DNA from 2 places in the Micromonospora sp. WMMD882 genome. Region 1 is predicted to be linked to the other one. Evidence: riboswitches for the same ligand, from Rfam matches in the RefSeq annotation. Region 1 holds a riboswitch; the other holds the start of a gene.

The links. A riboswitch is a leader RNA that binds a small molecule or an ion and turns the genes downstream of it on or off. The one in region 1 is predicted to bind ZMP and ZTP.
Region 2: it holds a riboswitch for ZMP and ZTP, as region 1 does, so the genes downstream of both, O7606_RS19250 (bifunctional 5,10-methylenetetrahydrofolate dehydrogenase/5,10-methenyltetrahydrofolate cyclohydrolase) here and O7606_RS05800 (glycine hydroxymethyltransferase) in region 1, are expected to answer to the same signal.

Annotation. Positions count from the first base shown of each region.
Region 1 is NZ_CP114903.1:1,516,829-1,527,231, forward strand. Features, by position in the region: gene O7606_RS05765 (Lrp/AsnC family transcriptional regulator) at 1-172, shown strand, start outside; gene O7606_RS05770 (hypothetical protein) at 239-469, opposite strand; gene O7606_RS05775 (histidine phosphatase family protein) at 591-1,322, shown strand; gene O7606_RS05780 (NAD(P)H-hydrate dehydratase) at 1,306-2,175, shown strand; gene O7606_RS05785 (hemerythrin domain-containing protein) at 2,287-2,787, shown strand; gene O7606_RS05790 (metallophosphoesterase) at 2,795-3,676, opposite strand; gene O7606_RS05795 (SDR family NAD(P)-dependent oxidoreductase) at 3,758-4,564, opposite strand; ZMP/ZTP riboswitch at 4,719-4,808, shown strand; gene O7606_RS05800 (glycine hydroxymethyltransferase) at 4,827-6,266, shown strand; gene O7606_RS05805 (hypothetical protein) at 6,325-6,579, opposite strand; gene O7606_RS05810 (PLP-dependent aminotransferase family protein) at 6,659-7,981, opposite strand; gene O7606_RS05815 (alpha-hydroxy acid oxidase) at 7,978-9,165, opposite strand; gene O7606_RS05820 (alpha/beta hydrolase) at 9,158-10,159, opposite strand; gene O7606_RS05825 (cytochrome P450) at 10,169-10,403, opposite strand, start outside.
Region 2 is NZ_CP114903.1:4,538,898-4,549,300, reverse strand. Features, by position in the region: gene O7606_RS19275 (bifunctional diguanylate cyclase/phosphodiesterase) at 1-769, shown strand, start outside; gene O7606_RS19270 (glycosyltransferase 87 family protein) at 895-2,262, shown strand; gene O7606_RS19265 (phosphoribosyltransferase family protein) at 2,243-2,875, shown strand; gene O7606_RS19260 (zf-TFIIB domain-containing protein) at 2,905-3,327, shown strand; gene O7606_RS19255 (maleylpyruvate isomerase N-terminal domain-containing protein) at 3,347-4,156, shown strand; ZMP/ZTP riboswitch at 4,173-4,257, shown strand; gene O7606_RS19250 (bifunctional 5,10-methylenetetrahydrofolate dehydrogenase/5,10-methenyltetrahydrofolate cyclohydrolase) at 4,279-5,142, shown strand; gene O7606_RS19245 (replicative DNA helicase) at 5,166-9,374, opposite strand; gene O7606_RS19240 (hypothetical protein) at 9,765-10,403, shown strand, end outside.

The DNA.
Region 1 (10,403 bases):
CGCGGCGCTGCTCGGCGGCGACCACGACGTGCTCGCCCTGGTCCGCGCGCCGGACAACGCGGCGCTGCGGGACGTGGTGCTCGGCCAGGTGCAGAGCATCGCGGGGGTGCTGTCCACCCGCACCTGGCTGGTCTTCGAGGAGTTCGACGGCGCCCGGCAGCCGTGGGCCTGACCACGCAGAGGCCGGGCCCGGCCGTCGGCCGGTGGCGGACGCTCCGGCCCGCCACCGGCCGGGCGGTCACCGGCTCTCGCGCTGCAACCGCTCCTTGAGCAGCTTCCTGCCCTGTTCGCCGGCCTTGCGATTGTTCTCCTGGATCTTCCGGAACCAGGTGGCGAGCTCCTGGTCGCCCCGATCCTCGGCGTCGGCGATGTACGTCTCCATCCGCCAGATGTGCTCCAGCGAGAGCTGAAGCGTGTGGATCAGGTCGTAGTCCTTGTCCTTGACCGGGCTCACCGGTTCCCTGACCATGGTCGCCACGGCGGGCCTCCCCTCGTCGGTTCCTCCGCGCGCTTACCCGCCCGAGGTCCGACTACGCGCCGCCGTCGCCGGAAGGGTTATCCGCGCCGGGTCGCCGGGTACGGGTGGGCGCATGGCGGAACTGGCGGCGTTGTGGATCGTGCGACACGGCGAGAGCACGGCCAACGTGGCGGCGACCGCGGCCGAGGCGTCCGGCGCGGAGTCGATCGAGCTGACCCACCGGGACGCGGACGTGCCGCTGTCGGCCACCGGCGAGGAGCAGGCCCGGGCCACCGGACGGTGGTTGGCCGGGCTGCCCGAGGCGGACCGCCCGGACGTCGCGGTCGTGTCGCCGTACCTGCGGACGGTGCGGACCGCCGAGCTGATCCTGGCCGACGCCGCCGTCCCGGCCAGCCGCGACGAGCGGCTGCGGGACCGCGAGCTGGGCGTCCTCGACGGGCTGACCAGCCACGGGGCGCGTCGGCGGCACCCGGAGGAGGCGCTTCGCCGGGACCGGCTGGGCAAGTTCTACTACCGCCCCCCGGGCGGCGAGTCCTGGACTGACGTCGTGCTGCGGCTCCGCGCGCTCCTGGGTGACCTGCGCCGCGACCACGCCGGCCGGCGGGTGCTGCTGGTCGGCCACGACGCGCTGGTGTTCCTGCTCCGGTACCTGGTGGAGGGGCTCACCGAAGCGGAGCTGATGGCGTTGACCCGTCGGCACGCCATCGCCAACTGCTCGGTCACCGGCTGGCGGGCCGACGCCGCCGGCCGGCTGACGCCGGTGGTGTTCAACGACATCGGCCACCTGCGGCAGCAGGGCGCCCGACCGACCACGGAGGACGAGGTCCATGCCGAACCGGTCTGAGCCGAAGGTGATCACGCCTGGGCTGCTGCGGGACTGGCCGCTGCCCGTGCCGTCGGGCGGCAAGGAGAGCCGGGGCACGGTGCTGGTGGTGGGCGGGTCCCGGGTGACGCCGGGCGCGGTGCTGCTGGCCGGGGTGGCGGCGCTGCGGGCCGGGGCCGGGGTGCTGCAACTGGCCACCGCCGAGTCGACGGCCGCCGCGTTGAGCATCCAGGTGCCCGAAGCGCTGGTGGTGGGGCTGCCGGAGACCGTCGACGGCGCGGTGGCCGGGCGACACTCGGCACGACTGGACGAGCTGGTCGCCACGGCCGACGTGGTCGCCATCGGCCCCGGCCTGCACGACATCGACGAGACCACGACCCTGCTGCGCCAGGTGCTCGACGCGGCGGGCACACGGACGTCGCTGGTGCTCGACGCGTACGCGCTGGGCGCGCTCAGCCACGAGCCGGGCCTGCTGGTCGACGCGGGACGGCCGGCGGTGCTGACGCCGAACCTCACCGAGGCCCGGCACCTGCTCGGCCGGGAGCCCGGCGACGACCTGGACGCGGAGGCCGGCGAGCTGGCCGAGCGGTACCACGCGGTGGTCTCGCTCTACGGGCACATCGCCGCCCCGGACGGCCGACGCTGGCGGGAGGAGAGCGGGGACGCCGGGCTGGGCACCTCCGGCAGCGGCGACGTGCGGGCCGGGCTGCTGGCCGGGCTGCTCTCCCGGGGCGCCGAGCCGACCCAGGCGGCCTGCTGGGCGGCGTTCACCCACGCGGTCAGCGGTCAGCGGCTGGTGCCCCGGTACGGCCGGATCGGTTTCCTGGCGCGGGAGCTGCTCGACGAGATCCCGCAGACCCTCGCCACCGTCTGACGGCCCGCCGCGGTCACCCGGCGCGACCGTCACCTGTCCGGGTGATACCGGTTTGCCCGGTCAGGGACCCGGGTAGCAGGGCGGGCACCAGCTCAACCAAGGAGGTCGCCGGTGTCCACCGATGCCATCGTGCTGCTCAAAGAGGACCACAAGGAGATGCGCCGCCTGTTCCGGGAGTTCCAGGGCGCGCAGGACGGTCCGCCCGGCCGGCGGCAGCAGCTCGTGAACCAGATCCTGGAGGCCCTCACCGTGCACACCTACCTGGAGAACGAGGTGATGTACCCGGAGGTCCGCAAGCTCCTGCCGGACCTGGAGGACGACATCCTGGAGTCGTACGAGGAACACCACGTCGCTGACGTCCTCTGCGCCGAGCTGGCCACCATGGACGCCTCCGACGAACGCTTCGTCGCCAAGGTCACCGTGCTGATCGAGAACGTCACGCACCACGTCGAGGAGGAGGAGCAGGAGTGGTTCCCGAAGGTCCGGGAGGCGCTCGGCCGCAACCAGTTGCAGGAGATCGGTGAGAAGATGATCGCCCTGCGCCCGGACGCCCCGCGCACCCCGACCGCGCCGAAGGCGCTGAAGAAGGCGCTCGACGCGATGACCGCCTGAGCCCGGCCTACCGGGGTGGCTGCGTCGACGGCCACTCCGGTAGGTCCCCCTCGGGCGTCGGCAGGATCTGCCGCAGCCGCGGCGGGTACGTCCGGCGCGTCCACTCCCGCGGGTAACCCACCGACACCTCCTCGAACCGCACCCCGTCGTGGAACGTGGTGCGGGGCACGTGCAGATGGCCGTAGACCATCACCACGGCCCGGTAACGCAGGTGCCAGTCGGCGGTGGCGGTCGTCCCGCACCACTGGGCGAAGATCGGGTAACGCAGGATCCGGGTCGGCTCGCGGACCAGCGGATAGTGGTTGACCAGGACGGTCGGGGTGTCGTCGAGGGCGTCCAGGCGGGCCCGGGTCTGCGTCAGCCGGGTCGCGCACCACGCCTCGCGGCTGGGATGCGGATCCGGGTGCAGCATGTGCTCGTCGGTGCAGACGATCCCCTGCCGGTACGCCTCGGCCAGCGCCGCCGCCTGGTCCATGCCGTCGGGCAGGAAGGTGTAGTCGTAACCGAGGAACAGCGGCACGACCCGGACCGGCCCGCCCGGCCCACGCCACACCTCGTACGGGTCCTCCGGGGTCACCACGCCCAGCCGGCGGCACACGTCCACCACGTGCCGGTAGCGCTCCTCGCCGCGCAGCGTCACCTCGTCGGTCGGCGGCGTCCACAACTCGTGGTTGCCGGGCACCCACACCACCCGGGCGAACCGCTGCGCCAGCGTCCCCAGGGTGCGCTCGATGTGCGCCACCGTCTCGCCGACGTCCCCGGCGACGAGCAGCCAATCCTCCGGCGACTCCGGGCGCAGCCCGTCGACGACCTTACGGTTCTCGGCGTAGCCGACGTGCAGGTCGCTGATCGCGAGCAGTCTGCCGCCGCTGCCGGCCTCCCCCACCATGGCACCGATCTTACGGATCGGGGCCCGCCCCGGCTCCCCCGTGTCGCCGCCGGCCGGTCACGCCGGCCGGCGGCGACCGGTTCACTCCGCGGAGCCCGGCTCGGCCATCCGGCGGTGCTGCTCGGCCTTGAGCCGGTCCGGGATCAGCCGGCTCGCGGCCACCTGCGCCTTGTTCTTCAGGGAACCGGCGGCCTCGGCCTGCTCGCCCTTCATCATCGCCGCGAAACCCTGCTCGGCGACCGTACGCGGGTCGTCCTTCTTCCCCGCGCCCACCTTCGTGTCGTTCATCTCCGCACGGTCGAAGAACTCGGTGTCGGTCGGGCCCGGCATCAGCGCGGTCACCGTGACGCCGGTGTCCTTCAGCTCGTTGCGCAGCGCCTCGGCGAACGACTGGGTGAACGACTTCGAGGCGTTGTAGACCGCCTGGAACGGGCCGGGCATGGTCGCGGCGATCGAGGAGGTGAACAGCACCCGCCCGGCGCCACGTTCCACCATCCCCGGCAGCAGTCGCTTGGCCAGGTGCACCGTCGAGCGCACGTTGAGGTCGACCACGGCCAACTCGTCCCGCAGGTCGGTGCCGCCGACGAACTCCCCGCCGGCGCCCCGGCCGGCGTTGAGCGCCAACGCGTCGACCGCACGGCCGGTGTCGGCCACCGCGGCGCAGAGCTCCTCGACCCCGTCCGGGGTGGTCAGGTCGACCTGGACCGGGCGCACCTGCGGACCGCCGTCGCGGTGCAGGGAGTCCGCGGCCGTCCGGATGCCGTCGTCCTCGGCGGCGGCCACCACGTCGTACCCGTGTGCGACGAACTGGCCGGCCAGCTCGTACCCGATTCCGCTGGACGCGCCGGTCACCACGGCCAACGGCCGGTCGGTGGTGGGTGTGCTCATGGTCGCCCCTCTCCGTCCACGGGCTCCGGCGTCGCTGCCGGGCCCTCCCCTGCTGTGCCCGGTACGCGCCGGTCCAACCGTCCGCCCCGCCACCCGCCCGCGGGCAGGTCCGGGCGGGCAGGCCGGAGGCCGCCGGAAGGACCCGGTAGGATCGGAGCCGGGCCGTGACTGGCGCGTGGGGATGGAGCACCATCGGGAAGCGGTCCCGTCACGATGACGCACGCCGAGCGCCTGGGCCTTCCGCACATCTGATGGAGGTCGCATGCCGTCGTCGAGCGCCGAGTCCACCGCCTTCCGCAGCGCGCTGGAGGTGATCCGCGCCGTGGAGCCCCGGGTGGCCGACGCCATCGGCGCCGAGCTGGCCGACCAGCGGGAGTCCCTCAAGCTGATCGCCAGCGAGAACTACGCCTCCCCGGCCACCCTGCTGGCGATGGGCAACTGGTTCAGCGACAAGTACGCCGAGGGCACCGTGGGTCGGCGCTTCTACGCCGGCTGCCAGAACGTCGACACCGTCGAGGCGCTCGCCGCCGAGCACGCCCGGGAGCTGTTCGGGGCCGCGCACGCGTACGCGCAGCCGCACTCGGGCATCGACGCGAACCTGGTCGCCTTCTGGGCGATCCTGGCCGACCGGGTGGAGGCCCCGGCGCTGAAGAGGGCGCAGGCCCGGCACGTCAACGACCTGACCGAGGCGGACTGGTTCACCCTCCGCCGCGAGCTGGGCGACCAGCGGATGCTCGGCATGTCGCTGGACGCCGGCGGGCACCTCACCCACGGCTTCCGGCCGAACATCTCCGGCAAGATGTTCGACCAGCGCAGCTACGGCACCGACCCGGCCACCGGCCTGGTCGACTACGACAAGGTCGCCGAGGCGGCCCGCGAGTTCCGGCCGCTGATCCTGGTCGCCGGCTACTCCGCGTACCCCCGGAAGGTCAACTTCCGGATCATGCGGGAGATCGCCGACTCGGTCGGGGCCACCTTCATGGTGGACATGGCGCACTTCGCCGGCCTGGTCGCCGGCAGGGTGTTCACCGGCGACTTCGACCCGGTGCCGCACGCGCACATCGTCACCACCACCACCCACAAGTCGCTGCGCGGCCCGCGCGGCGGCCTGGTGCTCTGCGGGCCGGAGCTGGCCGAGCAGGTGGACCGGGGCTGCCCGATGGTGCTCGGCGGCCCGCTGCCGCACGTGATGGCGGCCAAGGCGGTGGCGTTGGCCGAGGCCCGCCGGCCCGACTTCGCCGACTACGCGTCCCGGATCGTCGCCAACGCCCAGGCGCTCGCCGAGGGGCTGCTGCGCCGGGGCGCGACCCTGGTCACCGGCGGCACCGACAACCACCTGGTGCTCATCGACGTCACCGGCTACGGCCTGACCGGCCGCCAGGCCGAGCAGGCCCTGCTGGACTCGGGCATCGTCACCAACCGCAACGCGGTGCCCCAGGACCCGAACGGCGCGTGGTACACCTCCGGCATCCGGATCGGCACGCCGGCCCTGACCACCCGGGGGCTGGGCGTCACCCAGATGGACGAGACCGCCGAGCTGATCCACACCGTGCTGAGCCAGACCCGGCCGGGGTCCAACGCCGACGGCACCGCCTCCAAGGCGAAGTACGTCCTCGACCCGGCGCTGGCCGATCGGGTCGCCAAGCAGGCCAGCGACCTGCTCGCCGGCTTCCCGCTCTACCCCACCGTCGACCTCGGCTGAGCTGTCGTCGCCGGGGCGGGTCGGCGGGTGGACGCCCGCCGACCGCGCCCCGGGCGACTCAGATGGTGATCGGCCGCTTGAGGTGGTACCGGTGTACCTCGGTGCTGCCCTGGACGTTGTTGACGTCCTCGGCGGCGGTGACCAGCTCCCAACCCTCCCGGCCGACCCGGTTCAGGTGGGCGACGGCGGTGTCGCCGTAGGGGGTGACGTCCCGGCGCGAGCCGTCCGGTCCGTACCAGATGAACGTGACCTCGAAGCTGCGTCCCTGCCCTTGGTAGCGGCGGACCAGCAGTGCGTACTCCCAGGCGACCATGCGGACATTATCGTCGTCCACAGCGGAGCGTGCCGTCCTGGCCGGCCCGTGTCGCGCCCGTGACGCCGGAGCGCCGCCCTCACGCCGCCGGGGCCGCCCGCCGACGCAGCTCGTCGGTGAGCAGCGCGGCCAGCCGGTCCAGGCCCTCGTCGATCTGCCCGGGGGTGACCGCGCTCACCGACAGCCGTAGCGCGGGCGCCGCCGCGGTGTCGTCGTAGAAGTGCGCCATCGGCGTCCAGAGCACCCCGAACTCGCGGGCCGACCTGGTCAGCAGCGCGTCGTCGACCGGGAACGGGACGGTCACCACCACGAAGAAACCGCCGCGCGGCACGTTCCAGCCCACCGGCGACGGCGGCGGGAAACGCGCGGCCAGACCGGCGACCAGCCGGCGCAGGTTTCCCGCGTAGACCGCCCGTTCCCGTACGTTCGCCCCGACCAGGCTGCACCCGTGCTCCAGCAGCCGCCCGCCGATCACCGCCTGGGCGATCGGCGAGGTGTTGACCGTGACCATGCTCTTGATCTTGGCCAGCTCGTCGGCGAGGAACCCGACCGCGCCGTCCGAGCCCCGGACCCGCTGGTCGGCCAGCACGTACCCGACCCGCGCGCCGGGCAGCACCGTCTTGGCGAACGAGCCCAGGTAGACCACCCGCCGCCGGGTGTCCAACGCCTTCAGCGTGGGCAGCCGCCGCCCGGCGTCGTCGGCGGGGAACAGCCCGTACGGGTTGTCCTCGACGAGCAGCAGGTCCTCCGCGTCGGCCAGGTCCAACAGCCGACGGCGGTCGGCGAGCGAGAGGCTGACCCCGGACGGGTTCGCGAAGTCCGGCATCACGTAGCACGCCCGGGGCCGCTCCCCGGCGGCCCGCGCCCGGTCGAGCTGCGCGCGCAGGTCGGCCAGGTCCAGGCCGGCCGGACCGCCGGCCACCGGACGCACCGGGAAGTCCAGCAGCCGCGCCGCGCCGGTCAGCCCGACGTACGTGGGCGAGACGGCGAGCAGCACGTCCCGGGGGCCGGCCCGCAGCGCCCGGAGCACCAGGAACATCGCCTCCTGGCAGCCGACCGTCACCACCACCGCATCCGGGTCGACGCTGATCTGCTCGTCCAGGGCCAGGTTGCGGGCCACCAGCTCGTGCAGGATGCCCTTGGTCCGGCCGTACTGGAACAGGGTGCGCCGCGCCTGCGTGGCGTCCTGACCGAGGTCCTCGGCCAGGTGCCGGCGGAACCGGTCCAGCCAGCGGCCCGGCGCGTCGTCGTCGAAGAACTCCTCGCACGGCCGGCCGGCGGCCAGGCTGATCGCGTCCGGGTAGTGCTGGGCGATCTCGTTGAGGAAGTTCATCGACCGCAGCGCGGGGTCGTCGACGGCCGGATGCAGGTCACTCACGTCGAGGTCCACCGGGTCGCTCACCCGGGCCCCCCGACGCGGGCCCGGAGCTGCCGGGCCTCGGTCGGGTCGGCGCAGCCGGCCAACGTCAACGCGTCACGCAGCTCCGTGGCGAGCAGCGCCAGCGCCTGCTCGGCCCCGGCCCGCCCGGCCACCGCCAGCGCCCACAGCAGCGGACGCCCGACCAGCGCCCCGGTCGCCCCCAGCGCCAGGGCACGCAGCACGTCGACCCCGCCGCGGACCCCGCTGTCCAGCAGCACCTCGCAGCGGTCGGCCACCGCCGCGACCACCTCGGGGAGCATGGTCACGCTGGCCGGAGCGCCGTCGAGCTGCCGGCCGCCGTGGTTGGAGACGACCACCGCGTCCGCGCCGACGGACGCCGCGAGGGTGGCGTCCCGGGGGTCGAGGATGCCCTTGACCAGCAACGGCAGCCGGGTCTCCGCGCGCAGCCACTCCAGGTCCGGCCAGGTCAGCGCCGGGGCGAAGACCGCCCCGGTGTGCGCGGCCACCGCCGACACCCCCGGTGTCCCCCGGTGGGCCAGGTCGTCGCGGCCACCCGGCAGGTTCGCGGCGACCACGTCGGCGGGCAACGAGAACGCGTTGCGCACGTCCCGCAGCCGCCGACCGAGCACCGGCACGTCCACGGTGACCATCAGCGCCGCGCAACCGGCCTCCTCGGCGCGGGCCAGCAGGTCGACGACCAGGGCCCGGTCCCGCAGCCAGTAAAGCTGGAACCAGACCTCAGCGCCGGTCCCGGCCACCTCCTCGATCGGACAGCTGCCCAGGGTGCTCGCCACGTACGGCACGCCCGCGGCGCGGGCCGCCCCGGCCAGGGCCAGCTCGCCGTCCGGGTGCAGCAGTTTCTGGTACGCCATCGGCGCGACCGCCACCGGCAACGCCGACGGCCGGCCCACCAGCGCCGTGTCCAGCCTCGGCGCGCCCACCCCGCGCAGCACCCGGGGCAGCACCGTCACCTCGTCCAGGGCGGCCCGGTTCGCCGCGAGGGTGGTCTCCGCGCCGCTGCCGCCGGAGACGAAGTCCCACACCGGGGCGGGCAACGCGGCCCGCGCCCGGTCGGCGAAGTCGGCCAGGCAGACCACCGGCCCACCGACCGACCGCCCGGCGGGCACCGCGGGCCCGGCGGACACCGCGGACCCGGCGGACACCGCGGACCCGGCGGGCACCGCGGAGGCCGGCGACTCAGCCATCGGCCCGCCTCGCGCCGACCGGCCGGCCGGCCCCGGCGGCGTACGTCGCGCCGGCCTCCGAGGTGAGCAGCCGACCGCGCAGCCACCCGGCCGCCTGGTCGACGGCCCGCCGTCCACCGTCGAGGACACCCGACATGGCGAAGAACCCGTGGACCATGCCGGGGTAGCGGGACAGCTCGGTCGGCACCCCGGCGTCCCGGAGACGTTCGGCGTACCGCTCCCCCTCGTCGCGCAGCGGGTCGTACTCGGCGGTGATCACCAGAGCCGGGGGCAGGCCGCCGAGGTCGTCGGCGAGCAGCGGCGAGGCGAGCGGGTTCCGCCCGTCGGCCGGGTCGGCCAGGTAGTGCCCCCAGTACCACTCGACGGAGGTCCGGTTGAACAGGTACGGGTCGTCGGCGGCGCGCATCGACTCCGTCTCGCCCCGGTGGACGGTGTTCGGGTAGACCAGGAGCTGGCCGGCCAGCTCCGGAGCGCCGTCCCGGCGGGCGAGCAGGGTGACCGCCGCGGCCAGGTTGCCGCCGGCGCTGTCCCCGCCCACGGCCAGCCGCCGGGGGTCGACGCCCAGCTCGGCGGCGTGCGCGGCGATCCAGGTGGTCGCGGCGTGGCAGTCCAGCACGGCGGCGGGGAACCGGTGCTCCGGGGCGAGCCGGTAGCCCACGGTGATCACCTGGCAGGGCACCGCGTTGGCGAGTCGACGACAGATCCCGTCGGCGGTGTCGACGCTGCCGAGGGTCCAGCCGCCACCGAAGAAGTAGACCAGGGTGGGCAGCGGGCCCGCCCCGGCCGGCCGGTGGATCCGGATCGGCAGGTCGCCGTCCGGGCCGGGCACGTGCGTGTCGCGTACCTCGTGCACCGGCTCGGCGTCACCGCCGCCGGCCCGGATCGCGGCCAGGTCGGCGGCGCGGGCCTCGGCGAGGGTCTGCTGGTAGAGCTGCGGCGTGCCGGCCGCCGCCCGACGGGCACGGTACGCCACGACCTGCGGGTCGAGGGGCATGTCGGTCTCCTAACCGCCGGTGGTGACGAAGAGCTTGTCGATGCCGCGCAGGAACAGGCTGCCGCTGTAGGCGGGCGGCGCGGTGACGGCCAACCCGGGGAAGCGGGCCAGCAGCCGGGGCAGGGCGAGTCGCCCCTCCAGCCGGGAGACCGCCGCTCCCAGGCAGAAGTGCAGACCCATCCCGAACGCCAGCGACGGCGGACCGGCGCGGCGCGGGTCGAACCGGTCCGGGTCGGGGAACCGG
Region 2 (10,403 bases), 3.0 Mb from region 1:
CCGCTGGCACCACCCCACCAACGGCACCGTCGACCCGGGCCGCTTCCTCAGCACGGTGGAACGCTCCGGCCTGCTCCCGGCGTTCGCCGACACCGTGCTCGACCAGGCCCTCGTCGCCCTGGTGAGCTGGCGGGAGGCCGGCTTCGACCTGCCCGTCGCGGTGAACGTCTCCCCGCGCAGCCTGCTCGACGCCCGCTTCCCCGGCTCGGTGCTGGCCCGGCTGCGCGCCCACGACCTGCCACCCGACCGGCTGATGCTGGAGCTCACCGAAAACCTCACCCTCAGCCAACTCGACGTCGTCGACCGGGTGCTCGGCCGCCTGCGCGACGCGGGCGTACGGCTGGCGCTGGACGACTTCGGCACCGGCTACTCCTCGCTGTCGCTGCTCTCCCGCATCCCGGTGCACGAAATCAAGATCGACCGGACCTTCGTCACCGACATGGAGTCCTCGGCCGAGGCCGCCGCCGTGATCCGGTCCACCCTCGACCTCGGCCGCAGCCTCGACCTCGACGTGGTCGCCGAAGGCGTGGAGAGCGAGCCGCAACGCCGTGCCCTCTGGGAGCTCGGCTGCCTCGCCGGGCAGGGGCACCTCTTCGCCCGTCCGATGCCCGCCGACCTGTTCCTCGCCACCCTGCGTCGCGGGACCGGCGGTCGCCCCGGCCACCTCGCCCCACCCCTGCACGACGCCGGCGCGGTCATCCGGCTCGCGCCCGGCCGCCGCCAGCACCACCGGAACCGGACGGACCGTCTGCCACACTTTCCGGCGTGACCGCAGCCGACGACCCGGACCACCCGCCGACACCCACACCCGCCGAGCCGGCCGCACCGACCCGGCCCCGGGTCACCGGTCCGGCCCGGCGCGTCTGGCGGGCCGTCGACACCAGAGGCGGCGGCCTGCCCCTGGACCTCGGCCTCTACGCCACCTCCGCCGCGTTCGCCGCGCTCACCGCCGTCACCTCCACCCTGCCGTCCCACCGGGCCTGGGGCGCGGTCGCCGCCGTCGGCTACCTGGTCGCCGCCCTGCTCGCCGCCGGGCAGCTCCTCGCCCGCCGCAGCCGCCCGGCCGCCCCGCTCGCCGGCACCGCCGCCCGCGCGACGGTCACCGGCCTGACCTGGGCCACCACCGCCCTGCTCCCGCTCGGCTGGCAGGCCGTGCAACGTGCCGCCGGGCACGCCGACCGGGCCCAGGAAGAGGTGCTCGTCGTCGAGCGCTCCGGCGACCGGCTCGTCCACGACGGCACCCCATACCTCGGGCCGGACGCGATCGCCGCCCTCCCGCCGGGCGAACAACTGCTCGGCTACACCCCGTACCAGCCGGGCATGGCGGTGTTCGGCCTGCCCCGGGCCGCCCTCGACACCTGGTGGACCGACGCCCGCCTGGCCTTCGCCCTGGCCACCGCGATCACCCTGGCCCTCGCCGTACACGTGCTGCGCGCCACGCCCGCCCACGCCACGCCCGCGCACGCCACGCCCGCCCACGCCACGCCCGCCCACGCCGACGCCGTTGCCGGTCGCGCCGACGCGGCCGGGTCCACGCCCGCCGGCGAGCACCGCCGCCCCCTCGACGCCGCCCTGGTCCGCGCCGTCCAGGCCGCCACCGTCCTGCCCGTCTGCGCGCTCACCCTCGCCACCGGCGGCGACGACCTCCCCGTACTCGCGCTCTGCCTGCTCGCCCTCGCCCTCGCCGCCACCGGCCGACCCGGTCGGGCCGGACTCGCCGTCGGCCTGGCCGGGGCGCTCAAGCTCCTCGCCTGGCCGGTCGCCCTGGTCCTGCTCTTCTGGGCGGGCGCCCGCCACGCCACCGGCCGGTACGCGGTCGGCGCGTTCGGCCTGCCCGCCGCCGCCCTGCTCCCCGCCCTGCTGGTCGACCGGGACGCCCTGGTCGAGAACGTGCTGCGTTTCCCGCTCGGCCAGGGCCTCGTCACCAGCCCGGCACAGTCCCCGCTGCCGGGCCACCTGATCGCCACCGGCCTGCCCGCCGGCCGCGCCGTCGCCGCCGCCCTGCTGGTCGTCGCCGGGCTCGCCATCACCGTCCGGCTCCTGCGCCGCCCACCCCGCACCGCCGCCACCAGCGCCGTGATCTGCGGGTACGGACTGCTCGCCGCGATCGCCCTGATGCCCGCCACCCGCTTCGGGTACCTCCTCTACCCGCTCGCCCTGCTGGTCTGGGCGCCCGCCCTCCGGCTCGCCTCTTCACCGCAAGTACCCGGCGGAACCGGCCGGGAAGGCGTAGACCTGAGGCATGACCACCACCTACCGTGACCGCGCCGAGGCCGGCGCGATGCTCGCCGACCGGCTGACCGGGCTCACCGACCGCACCGACGTGGTGGTGCTCGGCCTCGTCCGGGGCGGCGTGCCGGTCGCCGAGGTGATCGCCCGACGCCTCGACGCCCCCCTCGACGTGCTGGTCGTCCGCAAACTCGGCATGCCCTGGGCGCCCGAGGTCGCCTTCGGCGCGCTCGGCCCCGGCGGCGTCCAGGTGCGCAACGACCCGGTCGCCGACCGACTCGACCCCGCCGACATCACCGAGGTCACCCGACGCGAACAGGCCGAACTCGACCGTCGGGAACGGCTCTACCGGGCCGGCCGGCCGCCGCTGGACCTGGCCGGACGCACCACCGTCATCGTCGACGACGGCCTCGCCACCGGGGCCACCGCCCGCGCCGCCGTCCAGGTCACCCGACGGCTCGGCGCACGCCGGGTGGTGGTCGCCGTCCCGGTCGGCTCCCCGGAGGCGTACGAGATGCTCGCCGCCGAAGCCGACCAGGTGGTCTGCGCCCAGCGGCCACCCGACTTCGGCGCGGTCAGCCGCTACTACGACGACTTCCACGAGGTCACCGACGACGAGGTGACCGGCGCGCTCGCCGCCTCCTGAGTGCAACAGTCACCGGGTACCGTCGAGAGATGCAGCTCATCTGTCCCAAGTGCCGCGGAGACATGCGCCAGTACGAGCGCAGCGGCGTCGTCATCGACCAGTGCGGCGAATGCCGTGGCATCTTCCTCGACCGCGGCGAGCTCGAAAAGCTGTTCGAGGCCGAGGCCAACTGGAACAAACAGCACAACGCCGGGCCCCCGCAGGTCCCCGGCCAGCCGCACGCTCCCGCCCCGCCCGGCGGTTACGCGCCCCCGCCGCCGCCCCCGCCCGGCGCCGCCCCGCACCACCAGCCCGGGTACGGCGCGGTTCCCCCGCCGCCGCCCCCGCCGCCGCCCGGCTACCCGCCCACCCACGCTCCGGCGTACGGCGGCCACCAGCAGCACTACGGCTACCACGGCCACTACCGCCGCAAGAAGAAGCAGCACGGCTTCCTCGGCGAGCTCTTCGACTGACAGCGCGCCGGGAGGGGACGTGTCCCGGGCGCGCGGGACGGTCCCCTCCCGACGCCCGGCGTTCCTGGCGCTGCTCGCCGCCCCGCCGGTGTTCCTGGCGCTGCTCGCCGCCCCGCCGGGCGTGCAGCGTGCGACCCTCGACGGCATGACCGAGCTCCGGCAGGCCGAGGCCCTCGCCCAGGCGTACGCGGGCATCACCGCCGTCGTCGCCGACCTCGACGACGGCGACCTGCGACGACCCACCCGCTGCCGGGGCTGGCTCGTCGCCGACCTGCTCCTGCACGTGCTCGGCGACGCTCAGCGCGCCCTGGTCACGCTGGCCAGCCCCGCCGACGGGCCCGCCGACGTCGACCAGGTCAGCTACTGGCACTCCTTCCCGGGCGGAGACACCGACGGCGTCGCCGACCGGCACGCCTGGTGGATCCGTCGTTCCGCCGCCGCCTTCGAGCGGCCCGGCGGGATCGTCCGGCTCTGGTCCGACACCGCGCCGGCGGCGGTACGCGCGGCTGCCGCCGCCGACCCGACGGCGTACGTGACCACCCAGGGGCACGTGCTGCGGGTGGCGGACTTCCTCGCCACTTTGACCACCGAGGCGGTGTTGCACCACCTCGACCTGATCGTCGACCTGCCCGACGCGGCCGGCCCCGGCCCGCTGGCCCGCGCGGTGACCGTGTCGACGATGGACGGCCTGCTCGGCGACGACGTGGTCCGACCGGCCCGGTGGACCGGGGACGAGCACCTGCTCAAGGCCGCCGGACGGCTCCCGCTCAGCGACGCCGACCACACCGAGCTGGGCCCGGCCGCCGACCGGTTTCCCCTGCTGGGCTGATCCAGCGGGTACAGTGTGGACGGGCCGTGACTGGCGTTCGGGTGGTGCACCACCGGGGAGCGGTCTGACACTCGTCGCCGCCGTACGCCTGGGCATCTCCCGTGATCTTCCGGAGTGCCCCCATGACCCCACGTTCCCCGGCCCGGCTGATGGACGGCCGTGACCTCGCCCGCCGCACGATCGAGGCGGCGTCCACCCGGGCAGCCGACCTCCGCCGACGTACCGGCGTCGCTCCCTGCCTGGCGACGGTGCTGGTCGGTGACGATCCCGCCTCGGTGACGTACGTCCGGATGAAGCGCAACCGCTGCGCGCAGGCCGGCATCGACTCCCGGCACGTCGCGCTGCCCGCGTCGATCACCACCGACGAGCTGGTCGGCGCGGTCGCCGCCCTGTCCCGGGATCCGGCGGTGCACGGCACCCTGCTCCAACATCCGGTCGGGTCGCACCTCGACGAACGGGCCGCGTTCGAGGCGATCGCCCCGGAGAAGGACGTGGACGGGGTGACCACGCGCTCGTTCGCCGCGACGGCGTTCGGGCTGCCCGGTTTCGTGTCCTGCACGCCCGGCGGCATTCTCCGGCTGCTGGACGAGTACCAGGTGGACCTGGCCGGAAAGCACGCCGTGGTGGTGGGGCGCAGCGCGATCCTGGGTCGGCCGGTCGGCATGCTGCTGCTGGCCCGAGACGCCACGGTCACGTACTGCCACTCCCGGACCGTCGGCCTGGCGTCGATCACCAGGGAGGCGGACGTGCTGGTGGCGGCGGTCGGTCGACCGGGGCTCATCACCGGCGCGCACATCAAGCCCGGCGCGGTGGTGGTCGACGCCGGCTACCACCCGGGCGGGGTCGGCGACGTGGACGCGACCACGGCCCGGGACCAGGCCGGTCTGCTCACCCCGGTGCCGGGCGGGGTCGGCCCCATGACCATCGCCGTGCTGCTGGCCCAGACGGTCGCGGCGGCTGCGGGCCAGCTCGGGGTGGACCGTTGAGGGGTAACGTCAGCGCAGCTACCTCAGACGATGGCCATGTCGACGAAGCGGGAGAGGTGGAGTTGGGCGGCGACGGTCACGGTGTCGGTGGGGCCGTTCCGATGCTTGGCGACAATAAAATCCGCCTCGCCGGCCCGCGGTGACTCCTTGTCGTAGTAGTCGTCCCGATGCAGAAGTATTACAACATCCGCATCCTGCTCGATGGAATTGTGCGTGGCGATTCCGTTGGCGATGAAGTTGTGCGTACCCATGACCGTGGCATCGTAGACATCACGATGACCGATCGACTCGATCGATACAATTTCATCCCAGAAAATGTCATTGGTGGCATGCAAGTCAAGGTCTGCGGCATCCAGGACGGCAGCGATATTCGCAAGCCTGGAGCGGCTGGGCGAGCGCTTCCACAGAGCGCTACCGCAGAACTGGGTGCCGATCGCCGCAGCGAACTCGCGGTGGCTCATCTTCCGCTCGGTCAGGATTTCCCGCACACGCGTCCACACCTCACGCGGCACCGTGTCGACGTTGGTGTTGCTCTCCAATGCCTCCAACGAGGCGATGAGGTCCACACAATTTTTCGACCGCGCGCCGTGCACCCCGATTTCCCGAAGGAACCGGAGTTGGTCGTCCCGGCCCGAGATGTCGAGCGTGTACTGAGGCCGGTGGCGAGCCACCGGGACAGCCTTCAGCCGGGCGCTGATGCCGTACCTCAGCAGCAGCCGCGACACATCCTCCAGCATTCGCCGGCTGGTCGAGCTGAAATAAATCCTCCCCCCGCGACCTGACTTCTTGACGGTCACCGAACCGTCGGTTGCCCAGAGATGACGCAGAAACGTGGTGATCTGGTCCTTGGGGAGGCCAGCCACCGCTTGGGGAACGAACTTCTCATGCGATCGCAGACCGAAAAGCCCCAGTGAGTCGAGCCATTCGGCGATGGGGTTACGGCGCCCCCTGGCCAGTCGGTACGGTGCCGGCAGGCGCAGGGTGGTCACCCGAGCCGCCGCGTAGTCGTCTCGAACGGCCGAGATACCGAAATGTTTGGCAGCCTCAGTGACCGCCGCGAGGTTCGACTCGTCCACAGTCGCGTAACGAATGGGCTGGCGACGCACGAACGACCCGTCGCCCAGCAGATGTGCCAGCAGCACGACTTCGGCCTCCGGCCACGGTCGCACGGCAAGAGGCGGCGGAATGTGCCGGGGGACGGCGACGCGGGCACCGACAGACAGATCACCGAGCGGTAGCCACCCGGCGAAGGTGAGGAACGGATGGTTGGCGGTGGCGTCGATCTGTTTGCCGGAGGCCAGTGTCATCCGGAAGACCTCCCGGTTCCCGCTCGGGAAGGCATGTGTCATCGTGCGAGGGGTGTACCGCAGCTTCTCGTCCAGGGCCCACACTGGGATGTCCTTCGCGCCGTGAGCGAGAAGCTCTCCCAGGGTCACCTCCGAGTTGTTGTCGGCGCGGATCAACCTTGTTTCTGAGGTCAGGCAGCCCGACTCGCGCAAGTCGGACAACTGGGGGCGCTTGTCGGTGCGTTGCTCGGGTCCACGGTTGAGCTGACTCACCGCGATGACCGGGCACTCGACCTCCTTGGCGAGCAGCTTGAGGCCCCGGGACAGGTCCGCGACCTCCTGCTGCCGGCTCTCCGTCCGCTTCGGCGAGGTCATGAGCTGGAGGTAGTCGACCACGATCATCTTGAGGTCGTGCCGCTGTTTGAGCCGCCGCGCCTTGGCCCGGATCTCCATCAGGTTCATGCTCGGCGTGTCGTCGACGAAAAGCGGCGCCTCGCTGATCTCACCCATGCAGCGGGCGAGCTTGGTCCAGTCGTCGTCGGAGAGCTGCCCGCTGCGCAGCACGTGCAGCGGCACCCGGGCCTCGGCCGAGAGCAGCCGCATGACGATCTCGACCTTGCTCATCTCCAGCGAGAAGATGGCCGCCGCTTGATTTGCCCGAATTGCGGCGTTTCGGGCAAAATCCATAGAGGCCGTGCTGTTGTGCGTCGGGATCATCGAGCGCCCGGCCAGGTAGAGGTGTTCGTCATTCTCCACGGTCACGCACCGCACCGGCACGCTGGGGACCGGCCGGACGTCGACGATGTACCGCGAGCCGGTGCGTGCCGATCTGGTTACGCACGCACGCCGTTCCTTGAGCGCGATGCGCTTACGCTCCAGCCGGAACACGTCGTCATCGGTCGTGAAGTTCAAGACGTGGGCGACCGACGTGTCGGCCCGTCGGCCCTTCACCCGCCTGGTGGTCATGCTGCACCGGTAGCCGAGGCTGACCACCAGCTCACGCACGTCCTCGGCGAGTCGACGGGAGGTGACGCCGAACTGGACGGATCCGGTGGGGGTCACTGTGCCATCGGTGTCGAGCAGGCCAGCGAGGAGCTGGCGCCGCTGCTGCTCGGAGGCGCGCAGGTATGCCATCGGAATGTGCTTGTCCCCCAGCACCCCGATGGCGCGCAGATGGCCGGTGAACGACCCGTACCGGCGACGGCAGTCGGCACAGCTACGGCTGCCGTTCCAACTGCTCTGGACGACCCGGCCGCAGAACCGGCATCCAGCCGTTGCCCGGCGGTCGACCAGTCCTCCGGACTTCCCGCCGCAGGAACGGCCACAGGTGTACACACTCGGTCCGCGTGGACTGAACTGCTTGCCGCACACCACACAGTCCCGCGCGGTCAGCGGGACCGGCGGGGACAAGCCGATCGAGTACCGCGTCCGGGCGGCCAGCGGTCGAACCACGAAACCATCGGCCTCGATGTAGGTGACCAACTCCAGGTCGGCAGTGGTGAACGCGGCGGCGGCCGAGGTGCCGTCCCCCAGCCACGCTCCCAGCGTGTACGGAGGAATCAACAGATCGTCACGGTGCGGAAGCGCCAGTGGCCGCGCGTTCTCCACGGCGTGGTTGAGCCGGTCGTCCCCTCCGACCCGGAGTGTCGCGGCGATCTGTGCGGTCGTCACGACGCTCTCGTGGTCGGCTGTCCTCCCCTCGTTCCGCAGTCTTTCGACCCGCTGTTGCAGCGCGGCGAGCAGGTCCCGACGGGAGTACGCCGGCATACGCCGCCGCCAGGGCCTCCCGGCCCGCACGTACTCGCGGATCACCTCACCGGCGGGCCCCACCTGGTGCGCCACGACATGCAGCACGTGGCGGAAGTCCTCGCCGACCAGTCCGACCAACTCGCCGAAGCTCACCAGACTGTCCGGCTCGCTGTCGGACAGGCGCCGGGCGTGGGCCACGACTCTGCGCTGATGCGTCGGCCACTGGTGGGTCCGGCCGGCCTCGGCCCGCTGTCGGCGGCTTGCCCGCGTGGTGGTCTTCCAGAGGTGTTCCGCGTCGGCCACGATCGTCGATCCGTCGGAGAACTCGACCTCGTAGCAGGGACGACCGTGCCTGACCTCGAACGCGGCGGTGACCGTGGTCGGCGTACCGTCGGCGGCGAGCAGCTGGTCCCCGACCTCTACCTCGCCCATGGTCGTCCACCCCTGTGGGGTGGGCAGTGGGGTGTCGAGCGCCAGCGCCTTACCGAGACCGGGCCGTCCGGCAACAATGATCAACTGGCCGGGGTGCAGGCCGTTCAGCAGCCGGTCCAGGTCGGAGAAGCCGGTGGGGACACCGGTCATCACGCCGCCCTGCGCGCCCACCGCCTCGATCTCGTCGAGGGTCGGCTGGAGCATGTCGGCCAGGATCGCGAAGTCCTCGCTGACCCGCTTCTCGGTGACGTCGTAGACGGCCTGCTGGGCGAGGTCGACGATGTCGTCGACGTCCCGGCTGCCGCCGGCCGCGGTGCCGTAGCCGAGCTGGACGATCCGGGTGCCGGCCTCGACCAGCCGTCGGAGCACGGCCCGCTCGGCGACGATCCGGGCGTAGTAGGCGGCGTTCGCGGCGGTCGGCACGCTGGCGATCAACGTGTGCAGGTAGGGGGCCCCGCCGATCCGGACCAGGTCGCCGGAGTCGGCGAGCGCCGCCGCGACGGTGATCGAGTCGGCGGGCTCACCCCGGCCGTAGATCTCCAGGATGGTGTCGAAGATGGTGGCGTGGATGGGCCGGTAGAAGTCGGGCGTCTTGAGGATCTCCACGACGTCGGCGATCGCGTCCTTGGAGAGCAGCATCCCGCCGAGCACGCACTGCTCGGCGGCGACGTCCTGCGGCGGCGTCTTGTCGAACTGACCGTCCCGCGGGGCGGGCGGCTGCCCGTTCGTCCGTGGCTCTGTCCGCCTGTCGTCGGTGACCGACACCGGTTCCCCCCTCCGCGTCGGGTCCAGCCCGGTACGCCGCCGGTGCGGCGGCTGGCTGCCGACCGGCCCGGCGATCGGGGGCCATCGTGGGCCGGTTGGGGGCCAACCATACGGAACCCGAGGTGACGGGCTCAAGCAGGCCGGTGGACGAGCCTTGGGACAACCTGTGGACAGCGCGCCCCTGGGTGTGGGTAGCCTGTGCACAACTTGTGGAAAACTCTGGGGTAATCCAGTTCACAATGGCTCTGACCTGGGGAAACACTCCACACAGGCTGTGGACGAAGATTTTCTTGCCGGGTTGGGCGGCGTGTCGTCCCGTAGTATTCCGAGCATCGACTTACACCTGTGCAGCCGATTGCGCTTCCGGCTGAGAAGGGTCACGCTCCGGCCGTGAGTTTCCGGGACTGGGAGCGCGGGGAACCCGACCCGCGCGAGCGCCTGGCGGCCTCCTCCTGGGAGGACGCCGGTGGCCGCACGGTCGAGCCGTACTCACGCACGCCCGACAGTTACCGGACGCGCAGCCGGCGGCGGGCCGCCGAACGGGGTCAGCAGCAGCCGACCGACGACTACCTGCCCCGCTGGGCAACGGAGTCGCCCGGCCGACAAGCCACCGAGAGGGACGGCCGCCGGGGCGTCACGGGAGACGGCCGCCGGGGCGTCGCGGGGGGCGGTCGGCACCGGCACGACGGCCTGGCGGGCGACGAGACATTCCCCCGGGACGAGACCTCCCCCGGAGACGGGACACGCTCCCGGGACGGGACACCGCCTCGGGCCGATGTCGGCTGGCGGGCCACCGAGACGACACACACCTGGCGGCGGGTGACCGAGACGACTCGCTGGCACGAGGACCCGACCGGCGGCACCAGCCAGGCCGGGCCGGCGAGCGGGGCAGCCGGGTCGGCGCCGACCAGCGGGATGGGCGGCTCCCCGTACACCGGGCGGCGGTGGTCCGTGGAGCGTTCCGTCACCGACGAGGGATACGTCGGCAGCCGCCGGGCGGTGGAGAGAACCGATCCGGCCAGCACCGAA